Regions from separate parts of the Streptomyces sp. NPDC001941 genome, predicted to be linked through region 1. Evidence: riboswitches for the same ligand, from Rfam matches in the RefSeq annotation. Region 1 holds a riboswitch; each other region holds the start of a gene.

The links. Region 1 has a riboswitch for cyclic di-AMP ahead of ABT160_RS12740 (transglycosylase family protein). Riboswitches for the same ligand answer to the same signal wherever they lie in the genome.
Region 2: linked by a shared signal. The riboswitch ahead of ABT160_RS21405 (M23 family metallopeptidase) and the one ahead of ABT160_RS12740 (transglycosylase family protein) in region 1 are both predicted to bind cyclic di-AMP.
Region 3: linked by a shared signal. The riboswitch ahead of ABT160_RS35265 (M23 family metallopeptidase) and the one ahead of ABT160_RS12740 (transglycosylase family protein) in region 1 are both predicted to bind cyclic di-AMP.

Annotation. Positions count from the first base shown of each region.
Region 1 is NZ_JBEOYE010000013.1:86,907-92,208, forward strand. It holds gene ABT160_RS12725 (Uma2 family endonuclease) at 1-62, opposite strand, end outside; gene ABT160_RS12730 (cytochrome P450 family protein) at 170-1,465, shown strand; gene ABT160_RS12735 (LysM peptidoglycan-binding domain-containing protein) at 1,712-2,617, shown strand; cyclic di-AMP (ydaO/yuaA leader) riboswitch at 2,889-3,053, shown strand; gene ABT160_RS12740 (transglycosylase family protein) at 3,057-3,743, shown strand; gene eno (phosphopyruvate hydratase) at 4,164-5,302, shown strand, end outside.
Region 2 is NZ_JBEOYE010000031.1:3,810-9,111, forward strand. It holds gene ABT160_RS21390 (GMC family oxidoreductase) at 1-30, shown strand, start outside; gene ABT160_RS21395 (peroxidase family protein) at 27-1,868, shown strand; gene ABT160_RS21400 (patatin-like phospholipase family protein) at 1,872-2,864, shown strand; cyclic di-AMP (ydaO/yuaA leader) riboswitch at 3,240-3,402, shown strand; gene ABT160_RS21405 (M23 family metallopeptidase) at 3,407-4,348, shown strand; gene ABT160_RS21410 (SGNH/GDSL hydrolase family protein) at 4,548-5,302, shown strand, end outside.
Region 3 is NZ_JBEOYE010000076.1:21,066-26,367, reverse strand. It holds gene ABT160_RS35275 (M16 family metallopeptidase) at 1-1,164, shown strand, start outside; gene ABT160_RS35270 (M16 family metallopeptidase) at 1,182-2,549, shown strand; cyclic di-AMP (ydaO/yuaA leader) riboswitch at 2,768-2,923, shown strand; gene ABT160_RS35265 (M23 family metallopeptidase) at 2,938-3,708, shown strand; gene ABT160_RS35260 (GntR family transcriptional regulator) at 3,951-4,616, shown strand; gene ABT160_RS35255 (HPr family phosphocarrier protein) at 4,835-5,116, opposite strand; gene ABT160_RS35250 (bifunctional acetate--CoA ligase family protein/GNAT family N-acetyltransferase) at 5,280-5,302, shown strand, end outside.

The sequences.
Region 1 (5,302 bases):
GGCACGGGGAACACGTACGGCTCCTCCGGTGCGTCCTGCTGGTCCTCGGCTGCGGCACTCATCAGCGCTCCCATGCGACGGAGTCTGGCCTGTCCCTTGAGCGTACCCAGGGCCTTCGCCCGGCCTTCACCCAGCGGAGTGATCCCCCCGATCCGGATACCGTCGTCCCATGCACGACCAGCCCGCCACCCCCGCCGCCCCCGCCTGCCCTCACGCCGGGGGCGCCCCCCTGCCTCCGCCCATGCCCGAGCTCTTCACCTGGGAGTTCGCCAGTGATCCGTATCCGGCGTACGCCTGGATGCGGGAGCACGAGCCGGTGCGGTGGACGGAGCTGCCCAGTGGGGTCGGGGCGTGGCTGGTGACGCGGTACGGGGACGCCCGGGAGGCGCTCGCCGACCAGCGGCTCAGCAAGAACCCGGTGCACCACGACGAGCCGGAGCACGCGCGGGGCAGGACCGGGATCCCGGGGGAGCGCAGTGCGGGGCTGATGACGCACCTGCTCAACATCGACCCGCCGGACCACACCCGGCTGCGGCGGCTGGTGTCGAAGGCGTTCACGCCGCGCCGGGTGGCCGAGTTCGAGCCGCGGGTGCGGGAGCTGACGGACCGGCTGATCGACGGGTTCGCGGCGAAGGGCGAGGCGGACCTCATCCACGACTTCGCCTTCCCGCTGCCCATCTACGCGATCTGCGACCTGCTCGGGGTGCCGCCCGAGGACCAGGACGACCTCAGGGACTGGGCCGGGATGATGATCCGGCACGGTAAGGGGCCGCGCGGCGGGGTGGCCCGGTCGGTGAAGAAGATCCGGGGGTACCTCGCCGAGCTGATCCACCGCAAGCGGCTCGACGACGGGGACGACCTGATCTCCGGGCTGATCCGCGCCTCCGACCACGGTGAGCACCTCACCGAGGAGGAGGTCGTGGCGATGTGCTTCGTCCTCCTGTTCGCCGGTTTCGAGACCACCATCAACCTGATCGGGAACGGGACGTTCCAGTTGCTGACCCACCCCGGGGAGCGGCAGCGGCTGCAGGACTCCCTCGCCGCGGGGGAGACCGGCCTGCTCGCCACCGGGGTGGAGGAGCTGCTGCGCTACGACGGGCCGGTCGAGCTGGCGACCTGGCGGTACGCCACCGAGCCGCTGGTCCTGGGCGGGCAGCGGGTCGCGGCCGGGGACCCGGTGCTCGTGGTGCTGGCCGCCGCCGACCGCGACCCGGAGCGCTTCGGCGCGCCGGACGTGCTGGACCTGTCCCGGCGTGACAACCAGCATCTGGGGTACGGGCACGGCATCCACTACTGCGTGGGCGCCCCGCTCGCGCGACTGGAGGGGCAGACCGCGCTGGCACGGCTCCTGACGCGCCTTCCGGACCTCCGGCTGGCTGCGGATCCGTCCGAACTGCGCTGGCGCGGGGGCCTGATCATGCGCGGATTGCGCACGCTCCCGGTGGAGTTCACGCCCGAGGGGTGAGTGCCGTACGGAGGAGCGGATGTGACGGGCCGTCAGGATTGTGACTTTGGCGTGATCTCCGCTGCATCGACTTGTGACTGACGTTCGAATGCCGCTACGTTCACCGACACCTCAGCAACAACACGCGTACGCCCGTACGCGAGAACGGCAGAAACCGCAGTCACGCGAAAGGCCATCCGCATGCGTTCCGGGAACGGACGACACCGTCGACCCCGACAAGCCCCCGCACTCGTCGTCGCGGCAGGGGTGACCGGATCCGCACTGGCCCTGCCGCTGTTCGCGGCGGGCGGCGCCTCCGCGGCCGAAGCCGGCACCTGGAAGGCGGTCGCCGACTGCGAGACCGGCGGGCTGTGGAGCGCCAACTACGGCGACGGCCGCTACGGCGGACTCCGGCTGACCCAGACGGCCTGGGAGGCGTACGGCGGCACCGCCCACGCCCCGCGCGCCGACCTGGCGACCCGGGCCCAGCAGATCGCCGTGGCCGACAAGATCCTGGCCGACCAGGGCACCCGCCCCTGGCTGACCTGCGCCCCGATCGCCGGCCTGACCGCCCCCGAGGGCAGCGGCGTGGAGAACCCCGGCGTCCCCGCCACCCCGACGCCCAGCCCCTCCACCAGCGCCCCCGAGACGGACCCGGAGGACTCCGCGACGCCCGCGCCGGGCGGCACGCCCTCCGGCTCGACCGCGCCCGGCGCCACCCCCTCGCCCGCCAAGCCCTCCTCCGGCACGTCCGCGTCGCCGAGACCGGACGCCGACGGGCAGGACGCGCCGGCCAAGGGCAAGCACCGGGGCTCCCCGGCGCCCGAGGGGGACGCGAGCACGTCCCCCGGCCCCGGCAGTACGGACGAGCAGCGCGACGGCGGGGGCCACGCCTCGCGCGGTGAGCTCCCGGCCCGTGACGGGATCCCGTCGGGCACGGGCGGCGCGGGGCCCTCGGCCGAGCCGTCCACCGACCCGGCCGAGCACGCCGGGGGCGCCGAGGACGGTACGTACACCGTCCGCCCCGGGGACAACCTCTGGGCGATCGCCGACGCGCACGAGGTGCGCGGCGGCTGGCCGGCGCTGTACGAGGCGAACAAGGGCGTCGTGGGCGGCGATCCGGACCTCATCCTGCCCGGCCAGAGCCTCGACCTGGACGGCGCTGAGGGCTGATGCGCGGGGCGGTTCGGGGCTGAATGTCCGGTTCTGTGCAAGTGAGACATGGGTCTCTCTTGCCCAACTGGCGTGTCCCGTCCGCCCGGTCCGCCCCTGTCGCCCCTCACCTGCGCAAACGTCCGTTCCGTCAGGGCAAGTAGGGGCGATATTTCCCTGATGGGCCTCTTTGAACTCGGGGGAGGTCTGTGTTTACGGTCGTCACCGCTCGCCACCGCGGGCCCCGCCGACCGGTACGCCGAATCCTGCCGCCGGACGTCGGGAACAGTCGTCGCGTCATGCGCCGAAGGCAGGAGCGGGGGACCCAAGGTAAGTGCCCCTCCCGTCCGTTGAGGACGAGAGCGGCTTGGGGTGAAGCCGCGCGCTAGGTCGCGCGGCCGGGCAACTCACAGCCCGAACCCGACAGCTCACCTCGTAGGCGTCGGTGAGGAGAAGTTCCATGCTGCTTTCCAGCAAGGGCAAGCACCGCCGCCCGTCCAAGGCCGTCCGCATCGCCACGCTCGCCGGTGTCACCGGTGCGGCCGTGGCCGTCCCGCTGATGGGGGCCGGCACCGCCTCGGCCGCCAGCTCCGGCGAGTGGGACCGCGTCGCGCAGTGCGAGTCCGGCGGCAACTGGTCGATCAACACGGGCAACGGCTACTACGGCGGCCTGCAGTTCTCGTCCTCCACCTGGGCGGCCTACGGCGGCAACAACTACGCCTCCAGCGCCGACCAGGCCTCCAAGTCCCAGCAGATCCAGGTCGCCGAGAAGGTCCTCGCCTCTCAGGGCAAGGGCGCCTGGCCGAGCTGCGGCGTCGGCCTGTCCGGTGCCTCGTACAACGGCGGCGGCTCGGACGACGGCGGCTCGCAGCAGCAGGCCCAGCCGCAGCAGCAGCGCCAGCAGAAGTCGCAGCGCTCCGAGCGCCAGGAGCAGCCGCAGCAGCAGGAGCGCAGCTCCCGCAGCGAGCGCCCGGCCACCATCAAGAAGGGCGACGGCGAGTACACCGTCAAGGCCGGCGACACCCTGGGCACCATCGCGACCGCCCACGGCGTCAAGGGCGGCTGGCAGAAGCTGTACGACCTGAACAAGGACATCGTCCCCGACGCGGACCTGATCTACGTGGGCCAGCAGCTCGACCTGAGCTGAGTGCCCCCGGGGTCCGCCCCTCGGCGGACGGACGGGCCCCACGGTTCCGCGGTGACAGGCCACCCCGGCCCGGCGCGCATATCCCCCCCCCATGCGCCCCGGGCCGGGGTTCCCGCGTATCGGGCGCTCCCTGTTCGGCTACCGGACCGCGGGAACAGCAGACCGCGGGATCACCGGCCCGCAGGATCACCGGCCCGCGGGATTCCCGCCCGCGGGCACTCGTTTGCGCGGGGCCCGGCACATCCTGATTACCGGCAGGTAATTTTGCTGTCTTTCGCCCCGTAATACAGGCCCTTGTGCCCTTTTTCGTCCCAGCGGGCGGGCGCTCGGCTGGCCGACGCCCCAGAGCCGGTTAGGCTCTTGTCGCAAGGCCATCAGACCTCGCACCTCTTATGCGTCACATCCCAGAAGGAGATGCTCGTGCCGTCCATCGACGTCGTCGTAGCCCGGGAAATCCTGGACTCCCGAGGCAACCCCACGGTCGAGGTCGAGGTCGGCCTCGACGACGGCAGCACGGGTCGTGCCGCCGTTCCGTCCGGTGCCTCCACCGGTGCCTTCGAGGCCATCGAGCTCCGCGACGGTGACCCGAACCGCTACCAGGGCAAGGGTGTCGAGAAGGCCGTCCTCGCCGTCATCGAGCAGATCGGCCCGGAGCTCGTCGGCTACGACGCCACCGAGCAGCGCCTGATCGACCAGGCCATGTTCGACCTGGACGCCACGGACAACAAGGGCTCGCTCGGCGCCAACGCCATCCTCGGCGTCTCCCTCGCCGTCGCCCACGCCGCGTCCGAGGCCAGCGACCTGCCGCTGTTCCGCTACCTGGGCGGCCCGAACGCGCACCTGCTGCCCGTCCCGATGATGAACATCCTCAACGGTGGGTCGCACGCCGACTCCAACGTGGACATCCAGGAGTTCATGATCGCCCCGATCGGCGCGGAGTCCTTCTCCGAGGCGCTGCGCTGGGGCACCGAGGTCTACCACACCCTCAAGAAGGTCCTGAAGAGCAAGGGCCTGTCCACCGGCCTGGGCGACGAGGGCGGCTTCGCGCCGAACCTGGAGTCCAACCGCGCCGCCCTGGACCTCATCCTCGAGGCCATCAAGCAGGCCGGCTACGTGCCGGGCGAGCAGATCGCGCTCGCGCTCGACGTCGCCGCGTCCGAGTTCTACAAGGACGGCAAGTACGAGTTCGAGGGCAAGTCCCGCTCGGCCGCCGAGATGACCGAGTACTACGAGGAGCTCGTCTCCGCGTACCCGCTGGTCTCCATCGAGGACCCGCTGTTCGAGGACGACTGGGCCGGCTGGAACGTCATCACCGCCAAGCTCGGCGAGAAGGTGCAGCTGGTCGGCGACGACCTGTTCGTCACCAACCCGGAGCGCCTGGCCCGCGGCATCGAGGAGAAGTCGGCCAACGCCCTCCTGGTCAAGGTGAACCAGATCGGCTCGCTGACCGAGACCCTGGACGCCGTCGAGCTGGCCCAGCGCAACGGCTTCAAGTGCATGATGTCCCACCGCTCCGGCGAGACCGAGGACGTCACCATCGCCGACCTGGCCGTCGCCAC
Region 2 (5,302 bases), on a different contig from region 1:
CCACCGTCCGTACCAGGGGGAGACCGATGAGCACCCAAGGACCCTCGGCCCGCGGCTACCGCGATTCGCTGCCGTGGCGCCTCGTCACCGGCGCCAGCCGCTACCTCGACGACCGGATCGGCTGGGACAAGCTGCCCCTGCCGCTCGGCCTGGCCACCCTGCTCGGCCTGCGCGTCACCCTGCGCCGGCACAACCTGTACGACACCAACGCCATCCCGTCGGTCGACGGGCCCGAGCCGCAGCCGCCCAAGGACTCCGCCCACCACGTCAACCGCACCCCCGACGGCTCCTACAACGACCTGGCACAGCCCCGCATGGGCATGGCCGGCACCCGCTTCGGCCGCAACATCCCGCTGGACCGGGTGCCCCCGGTCTCGGCGGCCGACGTCCTCTCCGGACCCAACCCGCGCGAGGTCAGCCGCGCCCTGCTCACCCGTACCGCCTTCGTCCCGGCCACCACCGTCAACTCCCTGGTCGCCGCCTGGCTGCAGTTCATGATCCGCGACTGGTTCAGCCACGGCAGCAGCCCCACCGACCGGCCCTGGACCGTGCCGCTCACCGGTGACGACCCCTGGCCCGAGCAGCCCATGCGGATCATGCGGACCCCGGACGACCCGACCCGCGACCCGCACGCGCCCGCCGGGACGCCCGACACCCGGGTCAACGTCCTCTCGCACTGGTGGGACGCCTCCCAGATCTACGGCACCGGCGAGGAGGAACTGCGCGCGCTGCGCACCGGCGAGCACGGCAGGCTGCGGCTGACCGAGGACGGGCGGCTGCCGTTCCCCGCCGACACCACCCGCGACCCCTCGCGGTCGCCCGGCTTCTGGCTCGGACTCGTCCTGCTCCAGACGCTGTTCACCAAGGAGCACAACGCGATCTGCGACCACCTGCACGCGCAGTACCCCGGCTGGGACGACGAGGAGCTGTTCCAGCGCGCGCGGCTGGTCAACTCCGCGCTCCTGGCGAAGATCCACACCGTGGAGTGGACGCCCGCCGTCATCAGCCACCCCACCACCGTCACCGCCCTGCGCACCAACTGGTGGGGCCTGGCCGGGGAACGCGTCCACGACCTGTTCGGCCGGATCAGCGCCTCCGAGGTGGTGAGCGGCATCCCCGGCACCGCCACCGACCACTACGGCATCCCGTTCTCCCTCACCGAGGAGTTCGTCGCCGTCTACCGCATGCACCCGCTCGTCCGCGACGACTGGCACCTGCGCTCCGCGCGCGACGACGGCACCCTGCGCGAGGCCACGTTCCGCGAACTGGCGGGCCCCGAGGCCCTGAAGGTCCTGCAGTCCGTCTCCACCGCCGACCTGCTCTACAGCTTCGGCACCCTCCCGCCCGGCCTGGTGACCCTGCACAACTTCCCGCGGTTCCTCCAGGAGTACGAGCGTCCCGACGGGCACCTCCAGGACCTGGCCGCCACCGACATCCTGCGCTCCCGGGAACTCGGCGTGCCCCGTTACAACGAGTTCCGCAGGCTCCTGCACCTCAAGCCCGCCCGGAACTTCGCGGAACTGACGGACAACAAGGAATGGGCGCGCGAGATCGAACGCCTCTACTCCGGCGACATCGAAAGGGTCGACCTCCAGGTGGGCCTGTACGCGGAGAAACTCCCGGCCGGATTCGCCTTCAGCGACACGGCATTCCGGATCTTCATCCTGATGGCGTCGCGCCGCCTCAACAGCGACCGGTTCTTCACCGAGTACTACACCCCCGAGGTGTACTCGAAGGCCGGAATGCGCTGGATCGACGACAACTCCATGCTGACCGTGCTATTGAGGCACCACCCCGAACTGCGCACCGCGCTCAGCGGCGTGCGGAACGCCTTCGCGCCCTGGCGCGTCGCGGGCCGGGAGGGCTAGGCCGTGGCGACCGGTCCCACCGGCGCGCCCCGCGCCGACCTGGTCCTGGAGGGCGGCGGCGTGCGCGGCCTGGGCGCCGCGGGCGCGGTCATCGGCCTCCAGGAGGAGGGCTACGCCTTCCCGCGCGCGGCCGGCACCTCGGTCGGCGCGATCGCCGCGGCGCTGGTCGCGGCCGGGGCGGGCGCCAAGGAGCTGCGGGCGGCCGTGGAGCGGCTGGACCTGGCCCGGGTGCCGGACCGGCTGCCGCCCGGGGTCCCGCTGCTGAGCGAGGGCGTGGGCCTGGCCGGGGCGAGCGGCGCCTACCGGGGCGCCTGGATCCGCGACTGGCTGGAGCGCGAACTGGCGGAGCTGGGCGTGCGCACCTTCGGCGACCTGCGGTACGAGGACCCCGGGGCGTCGGCGGACCTGCCCGAGGACCAGCGCTACAAGCTGGTCGTCCTGGTCACCGACGTGACCCGGGGGCGGCTGCTGCGGCTGCCCTGGGACTACCGGCTCTTCCACCTCGACCCGGACGCGCAGGTCGTCGCGGACGCGGTGCGCTGCTCGCTGTCGATCCCGTTCTACTTCCGGCCGTGCTCCCTGCGGGACCCGGTCACGGGGGAGTCCTCGGTCCTCGTGGACGGCGGCAGCCTGTCGAACTTCGCGGTGGAGATCTTCGACCGCACCGACGGGCGGCCGAGCCGCTGGCCGTCCTTCGGCGTACGGATCCTGCCCGACCTGCCCGCCGGGATCGCCCAGCTGTTCCCGCTGGCCGCGCGGGTGATGTGGCCGCCGCTCCAGCTGGCGCAGCAGGTGGTGACCACCGCGCTGGTGGGGCGCGACCAGACGCACCTGGACCGGCCCGGCGTGCGCGAGCGGACCATCGCGGTGGACTGCTCGGGCGTCGGCGTGACCGACTTCGCGATCGGCGCGCGGGCGCGGGACGCGCTGGTGGAGGAGGGGCGGCGGACCGCCGTGGAGTTCGTGCGGTACTGGCGCGGGACGGACCACTCCTGACCCGTTCTCCTGAGCCGCGGCGCACCCGGCCCTCCGGCGGGGTGTCTGAACCTTCTATCCGTATATGACCGATTGGGGACCTTCTTCCTTCTTCCTGGAATTCACTCCATCGTGCCCCGGTCCCTGCTCAATTGGTCCGGGGCACGTGAGCAGGCTCATACCCGTGACGTTGCGTGCTGGTGCACGGTGCGCCGAATACCGTGCCGACAAGCGCGATCGACGAACCGCGAAGATCGAAAATCCACGGAGGGTGACGGTAATCCGGGGGTAAAGTCCCGCGTTCGAATGCGGGATTCGCCGAACCGCTTGTTCCCGTCCGTCCCGCTCGTTTACGGTCACCGTCAATCCGGTCGGACCGCCTAATCCTGCCGCCGCCCGGAATTCGCACCCATCCACGCGTGGCAGGAGCGGGGGACCCAGGTAGAACGCCGTTTCCGTACCCACGGACGGCTCGGGGTTAAGCCGTACGGAATTCCGTACGGCCGGGCACCTCCAGCCCGAACCCGACAGCTCACCTCGCAGGCGCCGGAGAGGAATGCCCCATGCCCGCGAAGGGTAAGCACCGACGTCCCAAGGCCCGTCCGCTCGGCCGCGGCCTCGCCGCCGCCGGAACCGGCGGGGCCGCCCTCGCCCTCCCGCTGATCGGCGCCACCGGCGCCCACGCCGCGCAGCAGGCCGCCCCCGAGGCGCCCGCCCCGGTCCAGCAGCGGGCCGCCGCGAAGCCCGTCGCCCAGGTGGCGGCGAAGGCCCCGGCGAAGACCCGGGCCACCACGTACACCGTCGTCAGCGGCGACTACCTGTCGAAGATCGCCGAGGAGCGGCGGCTCAGCGGCGGCTGGCAGAAGCTGTACGAGGACAACCGCACCGTCGTCGGCGGGGACCCGTCCCTGATCCTGCCCGGCATGAAGCTCACCCTGGGTGCCAAGGCCCCCGCGGGCGCCGCCGCCCCGAAGGCCGAGCGCACCGCCCCGAAGGAGCAGCCGCGCCCGTCGGCGCCGCAGGCCTCCGACGACTCCGACGACTCCTCCGGCGCCACGCGCTCGGAGAACACCCGGACCTCCGCCCGCGGTGGCGGCGGCTCCGGCTTCACCGCTCCCGTCGACGCGGGCGTCACCACCCCCTACCGCGCCTCCGGCGGCATGTGGTCCTCCGGCTACCACACGGGCGTCGACTTCTCCGCCTCCAGCGGCACCCCGGTGCACGCCGTCGGCCAGGGCACCGTGGTCTCCGCGGGCTGGGGCGGCGCGTACGGCAACCAGGTCGTCATCCGCCACGCGGACGGCAACTACTCCCAGTACGCCCACCTCTCCTCGCTCTCCGTCTCGGCCGGCCAGAGCGTCGGCGAGGGCGACCGGATCGGCCTCTCCGGCTCCACCGGGAACGTCACCGGACCGCACCTGCACTTCGAGATGCGCACCTCGCCCGACTACGGCTCCGACATCGACCCGGTGGCGTACCTGCGCCAGCACGGCGCGTCCCTCTGACGCACCGTCCACCCGCGCCGCCCGCCGGCGCCGTCCACCCGAACGGAGGGGCCCCGCACGCGTCCGCGTGCGGGGCCCCTCGGCGTGCGCCGGCCCGTATTCCTGCTTGGAGGAAACTTGACCGGTGGCGAATCTCACCCCGCGTCAACCCCTCCTTACGGTCGCGTAGGTCACATCCGTAAGGGAAAGATGTGTGCACGTGGCAGACGATTCGAGATCCAGAGACAGAGACGCATTCGGGTCGTACGTGGCGATCGGTGACAGCTTCACCGAGGGCGTCGGCGACCCCGGCCCCGACGGCGCCTTCGTCGGCTGGGCGGACCGCTTCGCGGTGCTGCTCGCGGACCGCCGGCCGGAGCACGCGTTCCGCTACGCCAACCTCGCCGTGCGCGGCCGCCTCCTCGACCAGATCGTCGAGGAGCAGGTCCCCCGGGCCAAGGAGCTCGCCCCCGACCTGGTGACCTTCTGCGCGGGCGGCAACGACATCATCCGCCCCGGCACCGACCCCGACGAGGTCGCCGAGCGCTTCGAGCGCGCCGTCGCCGACCTCAGCTCGGCCGTCGGCACCGTCATGATCACCACGGGCTTCGACACCCGCGGCGTGGCCCTGCTGCGCCACCTGCGCGGCAAGATCGCCACGTACAACGGTCACGTACGGGCCGTCGCCGACCGCTACGGCTGCCCGGTCCTCGACCTGTGGTCCCTCAAGTCCGTGCAGGACAGGCGGGCTTGGGACGGCGACCGGCTCCACCTGTCGGCCGAGGGCCACACCCGGGTCGCGCTGCGCGCCGCCCAGGTGCTCGGCCTCCCGGTGCCCGCCGACCCCGACCAGGCGTGGCCGCCGCTGCCGCCGCGCGGCACCCTGGAGGTGCGGCGCGACGACATCCACTGGGCGCGCGAGCACCTGGTGCCGTGGATCGGCCGCAGGCTGCGCGGGGAGAGCTCCGGGGACCA
Region 3 (5,302 bases), on a different contig from region 1:
GCCCACCTCTTCGAGCACCTGATGTTCCAGGGCTCGCAGCAGGTGCACGGCAACGGGCACTTCGAACTGGTGCAGGGCGCCGGCGGCTCGCTCAACGGCACCACCAGCTTCGAGCGCACCAACTACTTCGAGACCATGCCCGCCCACCAGCTGGAGCTCGCGCTCTGGCTGGAGGCGGACCGGATGGGCTCGCTGCTGGCCGCGCTGGACGACGAGTCGATGGAGAACCAGCGCGACGTCGTCAAGAACGAGCGCCGCCAGCGGTACGACAACGTGCCCTACGGCACCGCGTTCGAGCGCCTGACCGCGCTGGCCTACCCCGAGGGCCACCCCTACCACCACACGCCGATCGGCTCGATGGCGGACCTGGACGCGGCGACCCTGGAGGACGCCCGCGCCTTCTTCCGCACGTACTACGCGCCCAACAACGCGGTGCTCTCCGTGGTCGGCGACATCGACCCCGCGCAGACCCTGGCCTGGGTGGAGAGGTACTTCGGCTCCATCCCCGGCCACGACGGCAAGCCCGCCCCGCGCGACGGCTCGCTGCCCGACACCCTCGGCGGCGAGCTGCGCGAGGTGGTCGAGGAGGAGGTCCCGGCCCGCGCGCTGATGGCCGCCTACCGGCTGCCGCACGACGGCACGCGCGCGTGCGACGCGGCCGACCTGGCGCTGACCGTGCTCGGCGGCGGCGAGTCCTCCCGGCTGCACAACCGGCTGGTGCGGCGCGACCGCACCGCCGTCGCCGCGGGCTTCGGCATGCTGCGCCTGGCCGGCGCCCCCTCGCTGGGCTGGCTGGACGTCAAGACCTCCGGCGGCGTGGAGGTCCCGCGCATCGAGAGCGCGGTCGACGAGGAGCTCGCCCGGTTCGCCGAGGAGGGCCCGACGGCCGAGGAGATGGAGCGCGCCCAGGCCCAGCTGGAGCGCGAGTGGCTGGACCGGCTCGGCACGGTCGCGGGCCGCGCCGACGAACTGTGCCGGTTCGCCGTGCTGTTCGGCGACCCCCAGCTGGCGCTGACCGCGGTCGACCGCGTCCTGGACGTCACCGCCGAGGAGGTGCGCGACGTCGCCCGGGCCCGGCTGCGCCCCGACAACCGCGCGGTGCTCGTGTACGAACCGGTCGCCGAGGACGCGGGCGACGACGCAGAGGAAGAGGCGGACCAGTGACGGACGCGGTCGTGACGATGGAGTTCCACCCCCGGCCCGAGGCGGGCACCGCCAGGCCCTGGGCCTTTCCCGCGCCCGAGCGCGGCCGCCTGGACAACGGCCTGACGCTGCTGCGCTGCCACCGCCCGGGCCAGCAGGTGGTGGCCGTCGAGGTGTTCCTGGCCGCCCCGCTGGAGGCCGAGCCCGAGGGCCTGGACGGCGTGGCCACGCTGATGGCGCGCGCCCTGTCCGAGGGCACCGACAAACACAGCGCCGAGGAGTTCGCCGCCGAGCTGGAGCGCTGCGGCGCCACGCTCGACGCGCACGCGGACCACCCGGGCGTGCGGGTCTCGCTGGAGGTGCCGGTCTCCCGGCTCGCCAAGGCGCTGGGGCTGCTCGCGGAGGCGCTGCGGGCGCCCGCGTTCTCCGACGGCGAGGTGGAGCGCCTGGTGGGCAACCGCCTGGACGAGATCCCGCACGAGAGCGCCAACCCGGCGCGCCGGGCCGCCAAGCAGCTGTCGAAGGAGCTGTTCCCGGCGGACTCGCGGATGTCCCGGCCGCGCCAGGGCACCGAGGAGACCGTCGCCCGGATCGACTCCGCGGCGGTGCGCGCCTTCTACGAGGCGCACGTGCGCCCCGCCACGGCGACCGCGGTGGTGGTCGGCGACCTGACCGGGGTCGACCTGGACGCGCTGCTCGCCGACACGCTGGGCGCCTGGACGGGCGACCCGGGCGCGTCCCGGCCGGTCCCGGCGGTCACCGCCGACGACCGGGGCCGGGTGGTCGTGGTGGACCGCCCCGGGGCCGTGCAGACGCAGCTGCTGATCGGCCGCGTGGGCGCCGACCGGCACGACCGGGTGTGGCCGGCCCAGGTGCTCGGCACGTACTGCCTGGGCGGCACCCTGACGTCCCGTCTGGACCGGGTGCTGCGCGAGGAGAAGGGCTACACCTACGGGGTGCGGGCCTTCGGCCAGGTGCTGCGCTCGGGCCCGGACGGCGCGGGCGCCTCCCTGCTCGCGATCAGCGGCTCGGTGGACACGCCCAACACGGGCCCGGCGCTGGCGGACCTGTGGCAGGTGCTGCGGACGCTGGCGGAGGGAGGCCTGACCGACGCCGAGCGGGACGTGGCGGTGCAGAACCTGGTGGGCGTCGCCCCGCTGAAGTACGAGACGGCGGCGTCGGTCGCGGCGACCCTGGCGGACCAGGTGGAGCAGCACCTGCCCGACGACTTCCAGGCGCAGCTGTACGCCCGTCTCGCGGAGACGGGGACCGTGGAGGCGACGGCGGCCGTCGTCAGCGCCTTCCCGGTGGACCGGCTCGTCACGGTGCTGGTCGGGGACGCGGCGCAGATCGCGGAGCCGGTGCGGGCGCTGGGCATCGGCGAGGTGACGGTGGTCACCGGCTGACGGCCTGTCATCAGGGCGGACGGCCCGCGGAGGACCCCGGCGTGAGCGTTTCGCCGGGGGTCCTCCCTTATGTCCGGTTTGTTGGTGAGGTTGCCTGTCCGTCCTGTGGCGTGCGCTACAAAACGTCGTGTCTGTTTGGTGATTGAAAGAGGAGACGCTTAGCGTTCTGGACCGTTGGAACTGTCCGTGAGCCGTCCCCGCCGCACCCGCGGCAGCGCGGGCAGTCATCGCCGAGTCCCCGTCAGGCGCGAGCCTGGGGAGCCGGGGACCCACTCAGTCCCTGGGGTGAATCGGACGCCCTGCGAGGGGCGACCGTAGGAGACCTTCCTGCTCCGAACCCGTCAGCTAACCCGGTAGGCGAGAAGGAAGGAAAGGAAACAGCTCCTACATGGCGTTCACCCGTGCCACCGGGAAGCACCGTGGTCCGAGCCGTCTGGCGCGCCGCAGCGCCGGCGTCGCCTCGATCGCGACCATCGCCACCACCGGCGTCATCGGCACCCTCGCCTCCCCGGCGCTCGCCGCCGACGGGGAAGCCCCCTCGGTCGAGCAGACCGGACTGAACGCGGCCGTCGTCGCCGAGTCCCTCGCCGACCGCATCAACGCGCAGGCCGAGGCCCAGGAGCAGGAGGCCGCCCAGGCCCTCGCCAGGGCCAAGGCCGAGGCGGAGGCCAAGCGCAAGGCCGAGGCCCGCGCCAAGGCCGCCCGCGAGGCCAAGGAGCGCGCCGCCCGCGAGGCCGAGCGCAAGCGCCTGAACAGCTTCGTGGCGCCCATCTCCGGCAGCTACGTCTCCACCGGCTACAAGACCGGTGGCTCCATCTGGTCCTCCGGCAGCCACACCGGCATCGACTTCCACGCGGCCAGCGGCACCCCGGTGCACGCGGTCGGCCTGGGCACCGTCGTCGAGGCGGGCTGGGGCGGGGCGTACGGCAACAACGTCGTCATCCGCATGAACGACGGCACGTACACCCAGTACGGCCACCTGTCCTCCATCGGCGTGTCGGTGGGCCAGACGGTGGAGCCGGGCCAGCAGATAGCCCTCTCGGGCAACACCGGCAACACCACCGGCCCGCACCTGCACTTCGAGGCCCGCTCGGGCGAGGGGTACGGCTCCGACATGGACCCGATCGCCTACCTGCGCGCGCACGGCGTCGGCGTCTGAGCCGCACGCCCCGCAGCACCTCCCACGAGGCCCCCGCCGACCCGGCGGGGGCCTCGTGCGCTTCCCGCGCCGACCCCCGCCCCGTGCGCCCCGGTGAACCTCCGCGGCGGACAAAAGAATTCGGACGATTCCCGGGAGCCATCGGAATTCGCGGCCCGCTGTCATAGAGTCGAACAAGTGCGGTGCAGCACAATGGCGCCGTCACGACCCCGGGCCGGGGTGGACGAATTCGGAGGCTCTGTATGCGCGTTCCCGCTCACTCGGTATGCACGGCGATCCGCGACGACATCGTGTCCGGTGCCTTCGAGCGCGGCGGCCGGCTGACCGAGGAGCAGCTCGCCCGCCGGTACGGGGTCTCCCGCGTCCCGGTCCGCGAGGCGCTGCGCACCCTGGAGTCCGAGGGCTTCGTCACCACCCGCCGCCACGCGGGCGCGTGCGTGGCCGAGCCGACCGCCCAGGAGGCCGCCGACCTCCTGGAGATCCGTACGCTCCTGGAGCCGCTGGGCGCCGCCCGGGCCGCCCAGCACCGCAGCGAGGCCCACCTCAAGGTGCTGCGCGGCCTGGTCAGGCTGGGCCAGGCGCGGGCGCGCGGCGGCCAGGGGGAGGACCTGCGGTCGCTGGACGGCTGGTTCCACGAGACGCTGGCGCAGGCGGCGGGCAGCCCGGGCCTGAGCTCCCTGCTGACCCAGCTGCGGCACAAGATCGCCTGGATGTACGTGGTCGAGCAGCCGGCCCGTCCGCTGGAGACCTGGGCCGAGCACGGCGCGATCGTGGACGCGGTGGCGCGCGGCGACGCGGAGCGGGCGCGCTCGCTGACCGCGCTGCACGCCGAGCGCGGACTGCCGGCGCACCGGCTGCGCGTGAGGACTTCGCAACACGCCGTAAACAGTGCGAGCGCCCGGCATTAACAAAGGGGCCGTATACAAAGGGGGGAATTAAAGTGGGCCCACCAGTGGGGCGCGCTTTATTCACCCGGAATGCGGATACCCGTACAAGCGGCTGAGGCTGCGTGCATCCGGTGATTTCCGCGCATGAGAAGGATTTTCGCGCACGAGAAAGCCGCGACCTGCCGGAGTGGATCCGGAAAGCCGCGGCTTCCTGTGCGTACTGCGAGGGTGCCCGGGACTCAGACGGTCTCGGGGAGCTCCTCGAGGCCCTCGGCGACGAGCTTCGCCAGGCGGTCCAGGGCGGCGTCCGCGCCCTCGGCGTCCGACGCGAGCACGATCTCCTCGCCGCCCTGCGCACCCAGGCCGAGCACCGCGAGCATGGACGCGGCGTTGACCGGGTTGCCGTCGGCCTTGGCGATCGTGACCGGAACGCCGGAGGCCGTGGCGGCACGGACGAAGATGGAGGCGGGGCGGGCGTGCAGGCCCTCGGCCCAGCCGACGTTGACGCGGCGCTCAGCCATGGTGTTGCCCTTCAAGTCTTAGCGGTTGTCTAGACCAGTCTCTCACGCGTTGCGGAGTGCTCCTCACCGACCTTCGGCCCTGATCGCACCGACCATCGGCCTGTCCCACCATGCCCCGGCACGACGGCCTCCGCGACTCGTGGCCTGGCCGTACGCTGGCCCCATGCAGAGCCCGCCGGAGCAGTC